2 regions of the Duganella zoogloeoides genome follow, and region 2 is predicted to be linked to the other one. Evidence: riboswitches for the same ligand, from Rfam matches in the RefSeq annotation. Region 2 holds a riboswitch; the other holds the start of a gene.
The links. A riboswitch is a leader RNA that binds a small molecule or an ion and turns the genes downstream of it on or off. The one in region 2 is predicted to bind thiamine pyrophosphate.
Positions count from the first base shown of each region.

Region 1 (4,883 bases), 2.9 Mb from region 2:
GGGTGCAGCCAGCCGGGTGGTGATCGAGGTGCAGGACCACGGCGCCGGCGTGCCCGACGACCAGATCGGCCAGTTGCTCAAACCGTTCACCCGGCTCGATACGGCGCGCGGCCAGGCCAACGGCGCCGGCCTGGGGCTGGCCATCGTGGACCGCGTCTTGCAGCGCCATGGCGCCGAACTGAGGGTACGCAATCGCGACGGCGGCGGCCTGGCGATCCAGATCCTGATGAAAGCAGCATGAGATATTCGACCTTGATGACCGCCGCGCTGCTTGCCGGCGCACTCGCCGCGCCCGCCTGGGCAGCAAAACCCGCCATGCCGCTGCAGCAACGCGAGCCGACCACCGAAGAGCGCACGTCGTTCGACGCTTTTTTCAGCGCGCGCCAGGCGGCCGTGCCGCAGGGACCGTGGGCCACGCGGCCGTTGTTCGCGCCCGCCTTCGAGGTCGAACGCCATGGCAACAAACAGCCGTGGCGCGTGATCGCGCGCATGGACTCGTCACCGCGCCGCTCGCACCCGGACCTGTGCCGGCAAATCCGCTCGAGTTTTATTTATGACGCCAAGGCGCCCGTGGGCGAGCGCTGGCAGGAAGCAGCCGAACCGCCGCGCTGGTACATCTGGCTGGCCACGCCCACCGTGCCCTGCGCGGCAGCGCGCTACACCACCTTGCAGGACCCGAAGGTGGCGGACGTGGACGCCGTGGCGCTGCTGCGCCAGCACCGCGATCTGCTGGGCCGCGCACGCCTGCTGTTTGCCGGCAATTCGCAATGCGCGCCGTATCGCGCGCTGACGTACCGGCTGGCAGCGCTCGAGCCGGCGGCGCCCGTCGCCGGCGCGCCGCTGATGCTGGGCATGGTGTTCGAGAGCGACCGCGATACGCTGGCGCGGGTGGCGGTGCGCAAAAGCCGTGGCGAATACACGGCGTGGAATGTCGGCTGCAGCTGAGTGCGCAGCCTGATCAGACTGATTTGCGGTTGAGCGGGTGATCGGCGCCAACCAGCAGCTTGGTCAGCAGCAGCTCGGCCGAACCGTAGCCGTACAGCGAATCGGCCTCGAAGCCGACGGTTTCGTAAGGCACCGACTCCTCGCGCTCGGAGCGGGCCGGATCGTTGCTGGAGTAGGTGACGCGCCAGGCGCGCTTGAGGGCGTCGGCCCGGCGCAGGAATTGTGGCATGGGCCACTGGGCAGGATCAAAAGCTTCGAGTTCGCCCAGCACGCGCCAGTGGCCACTGACCAGCGCCATGTCGCCCACCCGCAGTACCTTGACCGCGTCTTGCGCGGTCAACGAAGCAAGCTGCGCCAGGTCCGGCAAACCATCCTGCCTGGGACCGAACAAATAGGCCAGCATGATCTTGCTGCCCGGCGACAAACGCGCCACCAGGCCGGCGCCGTAACCACCATCGAGCAATGGCACGGCGAAAAAACTACCTTCTTGATACGACTGCCTCATTCCCATCCTTTCACTACACGTTGCGGACGGTCTTGCAGCATTGCCGGGCCCGCCTCGCTGGCGCCTTGCGGCGCAAAAGTGGCAGTGTAGCGAGGCGGCGCCGATTGTGGCGCACGCGTGACGCAGGCGTGACAATCGCGCTTGCGGTCCCATGATGCGGCCTTTCAATGATGACGTTTGTGTTACACTCGCGGTTCGCTAGGGGTCCTGGAATTGTTTCCGGGTGAGAGATACCCTTCGTACCTGATCTGGATAATGCCAGCGAAGGAAAGCGCAAAAGTCGGTCTCCTCCCCTCCTTTGATGGCTCTCTTCGCGGCTTCCGGCCGAACAAGTAGAGAGCAGACATGTACAAACCCAACCTTGCCGTATCCGTCATCGCCGTGGCGGTGTTCAACTCCTTTGCCGGCGCCGCCATGGCCGAAGAAGCCGACCAGGCGCTGCCCGAAGTCGTCGTCAGCGCCACCAAGGCCCGCGCCAGCACCGCCTCGATCGGCGGCTTTTCCAATGCGTCGCTGCTGAGCACCCCGGCCTCGCTCAACGTGATCACGTCGCAGCAGATGCTGGACCTGCAGATCCGCTCGACCACCGACGCCGCCCGCTACGACGCCAGCCTGTCCGACGCCTACAACGCGGTCGGGTATGCCGAGCAGTTCTCGATCCGCGGCTTCAAGCTCGATAACGGCACCAGCTACCGCAAGGACGGCATGACGATTGCCGGCGATACCCAGATCGCGCTGGAAAACAAGGATCGGCTGGAAGTACTGAAAGGCCTGTCCGGCTTGCAGGCCGGCGTGTCCGCACCCGGCGGTGTGCTCAACTACGTGACCAAGCGCCCCACCGACAACCCGATCCGCATGGTGGTGCTCGAAACCCGCGAGCGCGGCACGCTGTACGGCGCTGCCGACGTCGGCGGCCGCTTCGAGGACACCCGCTTCGGCTATCGCGTCAACGTCGCTGCCGAGCGCCTGCGCTCGATCGTCAAGGGCGCCGACGGCAACCGCAAGTTCATCTCGGGCGCGTTCGACTGGCGCATCTCGCCGCAGGCGCTGCTGCAAATCGACGCCGACTACCAGCGCAAGTCGCAGCTGACCGCCCCCGGCTTCCAGCTGCTGGGCAACACCACGCTGCCGGCAATCGATGCCGACACCATGCTCAACGACCAGCCGTGGGCGCGGCCGGTCGAAACCATCAGCAGCAATATCGGCGCACGCTTCGAGTACACCTTCTCGCCCGAATGGAAAACCACCGTCAGCGCCAACCAGAACACCTTCAAGCGCGATGACTACACGGCCTTCCCTTACGGCTGCGGCGCGCAGGACCTGTACCCTGGCTTCTGCGGCAATGGCGACTACGACGTGTATAACTACATCAGCGAAGGCGAAAAGAAGTCGCCATTGACGGTGCAGGCGCTGTTGCAGGGCCGCTTTGCCGCCGGCGCGATCGAACACGAGGTCACGTTCGGCAGCTCGCTGATGCGCAACCGCGAAAAATGGGGCGACGACCTGTACGATTACTCGGGTACCAGCAATATCTACCACCCGGTGATCGTGCCGCCGGCGCCCGGCACCAGCGGCCCGGTGTCCGAGCGCCGCTACACCAACGAGCGCTCGCTGTTCGCCCAGGATATCGTCAGCCTCACCGAACAACTGAAGCTGCATGCCGGGGCGCGCTACGTGCAGGTGCGCCGCAACCAGTACGTCGGTGAAAACGAGGCCGGCGTGATCCAGCCCAACGCCCTGACCGATGCCGGCTTCTGGCTGCCCAGCGTGGCGCTGGTGTACAGCCTGCGTCCCAACGTCTCGCTCTACACGTCGTACGCGCAAGGCCTCGAGCATGGCGGCGTGGCGCCCAAGGGATCATTGAACGAACGGCAGGCGCTGGAACCGGCAAAGTCGAAACAGGTGGAGCTGGGCGTCAAGGCCGACATCCGCACCGACCTCAGCGCCACGGTGGCGCTGTTCCAGATCCGCAAGGGCCTGGAATACGTCGACAATGCGTCCAATATGTTCGTGCGCAGCGGCGAAGCGGAAAACCGTGGCCTGGAAATGGGCCTCAGTGGCCGCGCCTCGCGCGAACTCACCGTCGGTATCACCGCCACAGGGCTGAGCACCAAGCAAAGCGGCACCGGCTCGGCCAGCCTGGACGGCAAGCGCGTGACCAACGTGGCGGCGTTCAAGTCGTCCGTGTATGCCGACTACGCGGTGCCGCAGGTACAGGGACTCAATGTGAGCGCCAACTGGCAGTATTCGGGCAAGAAGGCCTTCGATGCCGAGAACACGGTGTTCGTGCCCAAGTACCACCTGGTGAACTTTGCGGCGGCCTACTCCACCCGCATCGGCGGCGTGGCCACCACGCTGCGCGCCGGCATCGACAACGCTTTCGACAAGTTCTACTGGCGCGATGTCACGCCAGACCTGGGCGGCTACCTGATCCCGGGCGCGTCCCGCACCGGCCGCATCTCGGCACAGTTCGACTTCTAATACTTCGGGGTCAGTGCCGACATTCGGACATTTTTGAACTTAATCCACCGGTATTGGTCATCATATTGATGGGCTCGTGTCCAAATGTCGGCACTGACCCCGAAGTGGGAAATGCTAAGGTAGGTGGCGGCTGGCTTGGGCAAGGCGTTCTGCGAGGGTGCCGGTGAGTAGCAGGTAGGGAATGGCGCGCCTTTTCAATTCTTCCATCAACATCGCGTTGATGGTCACGCTCACCTGCTCCGATTCGCGCTGCAGGCCGTCCGCTTCCCACGGAATGTCGGGCGCAGTCACCAGCGTAACGGCGTAGTCGCGCTGGTGGCGGTCGGCCAGCAGCGCCAGCTCGGCGTCGATCCCCTGAAAATAATGGCGGCTGTACACGGCCGTCATCAATGGCGTGGTGTCACAGAACAGGTAGCGGTGCGCCAGCGGCGCCGCGATGGCTTCGCGCGCCAGCTGGGTGCGGGCGATATGGATCTGGTCCTGCGCAACCGGAATGCGCTGCTCGGTATCGACAAACTCCCGCAGGTATTCCGGCACCCACACGGTACCGTAGTCGCGCGCCAGGGCCGCCGCCAGCGTGGTCTTGCCCGACGATGCCGTGCCCAGGATGGCCACTTTTACCGGCAACGCTTGCTCCACCACGCCGACAGTCACTCCAGCACCAACCGGCGTCCGCCACCGCCGTCACTGCCACCGCCGCCGGTGGGCATGCCGGCCGACTGCTGCCAGGTGCGCAGGCCCACGATTGCCATGCCCACGAAAATCGCGTACAGGATCGCGGTGAGCATCAGGTTCTTGTGCAGGTACAGACCCACGTACAGCACATCGACAATGATCCACACGTGCCAGTTCTCCACCTTTTTGCGCGACAGCAGCAACTGTCCGACCAGGCTGCCGGCGGTGAGAAAACCGTCCGAGTGCGGCACGTCGGTATCGGTCCAGGTCTTGAGGA
Region 1 covers NZ_CP140152.1:3,951,879-3,956,761, forward strand. Annotated here, with positions in the region: gene SR858_RS17450 (sensor histidine kinase) at 1-241, shown strand, start outside; gene SR858_RS17455 (hypothetical protein) at 238-945, shown strand; gene SR858_RS17460 (Imm26 family immunity protein) at 959-1,450, opposite strand; TPP riboswitch at 1,641-1,737, shown strand; gene SR858_RS17465 (TonB-dependent siderophore receptor) at 1,796-3,931, shown strand; gene SR858_RS17470 (AAA family ATPase) at 4,046-4,585, opposite strand; gene pnuC (nicotinamide riboside transporter PnuC) at 4,582-4,883, opposite strand, start outside.
Region 1: it holds a riboswitch for thiamine pyrophosphate, as region 2 does, so the genes downstream of both, SR858_RS17465 (TonB-dependent siderophore receptor) here and thiC (phosphomethylpyrimidine synthase ThiC) in region 2, are expected to answer to the same signal.

Region 2 (4,883 bases):
GGCCGCCGAACACCAGTTCGCCGGACGCGGTGCGGGTGCCGGAATTGGTCCAGTACAACGGCAGCTGCACGCCGTCGCCGGCGCCGAACGCCTGCACCGCCAGCGTGCGCGGCGCGATGCGCGCCAGGCCATTGTCGGTGCTGGCCCAGATCGCGCCATCGACATCTTGCAGCACCATGTTGGCGCTGTTGTCGGGCATGCCCTGCAGCTTGCTGAAGCGGCGGAAGCGCCGCTGGCCGTCCGCGTCGGTGCGTTCGAGCAGGATCACGCCGGTGCCGAAGTTCGACAGCCATAACCGTCCCTCGCGGTCGAGCAGCAGCGACGACACGTAGCCGGGCGGCAGGCGGTCGGCCGTAGCGAGTTCTGTGGGCACCAGTTCCACGCCGGCGCTGGCGCCGTCGTGGCGGCCCAGGCGCGCCAGCCCGGTGCGGGTGCCGATCCAGAGATCGTCGCCGGCCACCAGCAGCGCCGTCACGCGCGGATCGCCCAGGCGCTGGATTTCGTGGCGCAGCAGGCGCGCCGTGTCGCGGCTGTCCGCAGCCGGCAGTTGCAACGCCCGCACGCCTTCCAGGTCGCCCAGCCACAGCATGCGGTCGCTTACCGCCAGCGCCCACACTTCCTCTTTGAGCGCGCGGCCCGGCACCGGCACCACGCGCGCGCTGCGGCCGTCGGCGTCCGCGCGGTACAAGCCTTGCTGGGTGCCGAGGTAGATCTCGCCATCGGGCCCGGGCACGATGGCCAGTACCCGGCCCTTGGGCAGCCCGGGCACGGTCGCCGCCTGGCCGCCCAGCGGATCGACGATCTTGACGCCGCCGCTGGCGATGGACAGCCACAGGCGGCCGTCCGGCGCCTGCATCATGGCCGGCACGCTGAGCACGCCGCTGGCGTCGGCACCGAGGTCGCGCACCGTGGCGATCGCGTCCGACACCGGTCCGTGCTGGCTGACGCCGCCCATGGTGGCCACGAAGACGATGCCGCCGCGCTCGCGGAACATGGTCATGATGTTGTTGTCGGGCAGGCTGTCGGGCGTGTCGGCGCGGTGGCGGATGCGGCGCGACTCGCCGCTGCGCACGTCCAGCACCACGATGCCGCCCGCGCTGCCGTCGGTGCCGATCCACAGCTGGTCGGGCGCCGCTTCGATAATCGATACCACGCGCTCCTGCTGCAAGGTCGATGCCGGCCCGCTTTCGCGCACCGCCGTGGCTTGCAGCGTGGCCGCATCGAGCAGGAAGGCGCCGTTGGCGCGGGTGCCGGCCCAGATGCGCCCGGCGCTGTCCTGGAACAGCGCGGTGAACGCCGGCACGGTTCCATCGCCCACGGCCACCGGCCGCACGCGTTGTTGTTTATCCAGCAGGAACAGGCCGCGTTCGGTAGCGATCCACAGCCGGCCATCGGCCGCGCGCAGCAACTGGTTGATGCCGGCGACCGGCAGCGACGCTCCTGCAGCGTAAGCCATGCGGGTGACCACGCCGGCGGCGTCGATGCGGTCGATGCCGGTGCCATGGCCCACCAGCAGGCCGTCCGCGCCGTCGTCGGCCATGGCGGCAACGCCGCCATTGGCCAGGCCGCCGGGACCGGCGCGGTAGCGCACGAAGTTGTCGTGCGCAGCGTCATAGCGCGCCACGCCGCCCGAATTCATGCCGATCCACAGGCGGCCCCGTTGGTCGATGTGCAGGCTCAGGATGTAGTTGTCGGGCAGGGTGTCGGTGCGGGCGGCGTCCGCCCCGTACTTGGTATAGCGGTTGCCATCCCAGCGCAGCAGGCCGGTCTGGGTGCCGATCCAGACAAAGCCCTGCCGGTCCTGGACAAACGCTTCGCCGCCGGACATATCGGCTTGCTGGTAGTGCCTGAACGCGGTGTGGGCCAGGCGGCTCCAGCGCTCGGCGGCGCAGGCATCGGCGGCGCATGCCAGGTGCAGCATGACCAGCATGACGATGGCAAGCAGGCGGCCCCATGCCGCCTGCGCCAACGCTGGCCATGCGCCGCTGGCGCCGCCGCGTGCGGGGCGCGCCGGCATGACATGGCAGCGATATCTATTGCTTATTAGCATGAAGCCACTATACCGTAGCGTCCATGGTGAGCGTTGTGGCATTTTTGCTACGAGCGGGGCGTCTTTCATCGAAGGTCGCGCAATCGCGGCGGGGCGGTTATAATCGTCGCGCTGCCCGGTGGCTTACACCGGGCGGCACACGCTAGGGGTCCTGCGCACGGCATACAGCTGTGGCGCGGGTGAGAAATACCCTCCGAACCTGATCTGGATAATGCCAGCGAAGGGAAGCTCAGGACAACGCCGCCACGGTTTTCGTGGATATCTGGTGTCGTCCTACCTCCTTTGCTGGCTCCTGTAGCCAACCAAGGAGCCACATGAACGCCCACCAGAAATTCCTGTCCGCCACCGCCACGGTGGACCAGGCAGCGATCCACCCGCTGCCCAATTCCAGCAAAGTCTATATACAAGGCAGCCGTCCCGACCTGCGCGTGCCGATGCGCCGCATCACCCAGGCCGACACGCCCGCCTCGTTCGGCTTCGAGACCAATCCACCGGTTTACGTGTACGACACGTCGGGTCCGTACACCGACCCCGAGGCCGTGATCGACATCCGCTCGGGCCTGGCCGCCACGCCGCGCCTGCCTTGGATACTCGAGCGCGACGACACCGAGGAACTGAGCGGTCCCACGTCCGAGTACGGTCAGGCGCGCCTGGCCGATCCGGCGCTCGCCGAGCTGCGTTTTAATTTGCACCGGCTGCCGCGCCGCGCACGGGAAGGGCGCAACGTCACCCAGATGCACTATGCGCGCCAGGGCATCGTCACGCCCGAGATGGAATACGTGGCGATCCGCGAAAACCTGCGTCGCCGCGAGTACCTGGCCGAATTGAAAGACTCCGGCCCGATGGGCCAGCGCCTGGCCGATTTGATGGGCCGCCAGCACCCGGGGCAGTCGTTCGGCGCCAGCATCCCGCTGGAGATCACGCCCGAATTCGTGCGCGACGAAATCGCCCGTGGCCGTGCCATCATCCCCGCCAACATCAACCACCCGGAAGTGGAGCCGATGATCATCGGCCGCAATTTCCTGGTCAAGATCAACGCCAATATCGGCAACTCGGCGGTCACGTCCTCGATCGGCGAGGAAGTGGAAAAGATGACCTGGGCCATCCGCTGGGGCGGCGACAACGTGATGGACCTGTCCACCGGTAAGCATATCCACGAAACGCGCGAATGGATCATCCGTAACAGCCCGGTGCCGATCGGCACGGTGCCGATCTACCAGGCGCTGGAAAAAGTCAACGGCAAGGCCGAAGACCTGACCTGGGAAATCTTCCGCGACACCCTGATCGAGCAGGCGGAACAGGGCGTCGACTACTTCACCATCCACGCCGGCGTGCTGCTGCGCTATGTGCCTCTGACCGCGAAAAGGCTGACCGGCATCGTCTCGCGCGGCGGTTCGATCATGGCCAAGTGGTGCCTGGCGCACCACCAGGAGTCGTTCCTGTACACGCATTTCGAAGAGATCTGCCAGATCATGAAGGCCTATGACGTGTCGTTCTCGCTTGGCGACGGCCTGCGCCCCGGCTCGATCTACGACGCCAACGACGAAGCGCAACTGGGCGAACTGAAAACCCTCGGTGAGCTCACGCAAATCGCCTGGAAGCACGACGTGCAGGTAATGATCGAAGGCCCCGGCCACGTGCCGATGCAGCTGATCAAGGAGAACATGGACCTGCAACTGGAACAGTGCCACGAAGCGCCGTTCTACACGCTGGGGCCCCTGACCACCGATATCGCGCCCGGCTACGACCACATCACGTCCGGCATCGGCGCCGCGCAGATCGGCTGGTATGGCACGGCCATGCTGTGCTACGTGACGCCGAAGGAGCACTTGGGCCTGCCCGACAAGAACGACGTCAAGGACGGCATCATCACGTACAAGATCGCCGCGCACGCGGCCGACCTGGCCAAGGGCCACCCGGGCGCGCAGATCCGCGACAACGCCTTGTCGAAAGCGCGCTTCGAATTCCGCTGGGACGACCAGTTCAACCTGGGACTCGATCCCGACAAGGCGCGCGAATTCCACGACGAGACGCTGCCGAAAGACTCGGCCAAGGTCGCGCATTTCTGTTCGATGTGCGGCCCGCATTTCTGCTCGATGAAGATCACCCAGGAAGTGCGCGAGTACGCGGCTGCCAACGGCATGACCGACGGCGCCGCGCTGGCGCAGGGCATGCAGGTCAAGGCGGTGGAATTCATCAGGAACGGCGCCGAGCTGTATCGCAAGTTGTGAAGGGACGCTATCGATGATCGAAATCGAATTGAATGGCGCGCCGCACGCGGTGCCGGCGCGCCAGACCCTGGACCAGCTGATCGATGGCTTGTCATTGACGGGCCAGGCGCTGGCGCTGGCCGTCAACCGCGCAGTGGTGCCGCGCCAGCAATGGCCGTACCGTGAGCTGCAACCGCAGGACAAGGTGGACATCGTGCGCGCCATCGGCGGCGGCTGAACAACAAGGAAGCTATATGAACCAAGACTTATTGACCATCGCAGGAAAAACCTATCAATCGCGCCTGCTGGTCGGCAGCGGCAAGTACCGCGACCTGCAACAGACCCGCGAGGCCACCGATGCGGCCGGCGCGGAAATCATCACCGTGGCGATTCGCCGCGTCAACATCGGCCAGGATCCGACAGCGCCGAGCCTGCTCGACGTGCTGCCGCCGTCGCAGTACACGATCCTGCCCAACACGGCCGGCTGCTACACGGCCAAGGACGCGATCTATACCTTGCAGATGGCGCGCGAACTGCTCAACGGTCACAAGCTGGTCAAGCTCGAAGTGCTCGGCGACGAAAAAACGCTGTTCCCGCACATGCCGGAAACCCTGATCGCGGCC
Region 2 covers NZ_CP140152.1:561,781-566,663, forward strand. Annotated here, with positions in the region: gene SR858_RS02535 (ligand-binding sensor domain-containing diguanylate cyclase) at 1-2,017, opposite strand, end outside; TPP riboswitch at 2,185-2,293, shown strand; gene thiC (phosphomethylpyrimidine synthase ThiC) at 2,365-4,281, shown strand; gene thiS (sulfur carrier protein ThiS) at 4,295-4,498, shown strand; gene SR858_RS02550 (thiazole synthase) at 4,515-4,883, shown strand, end outside.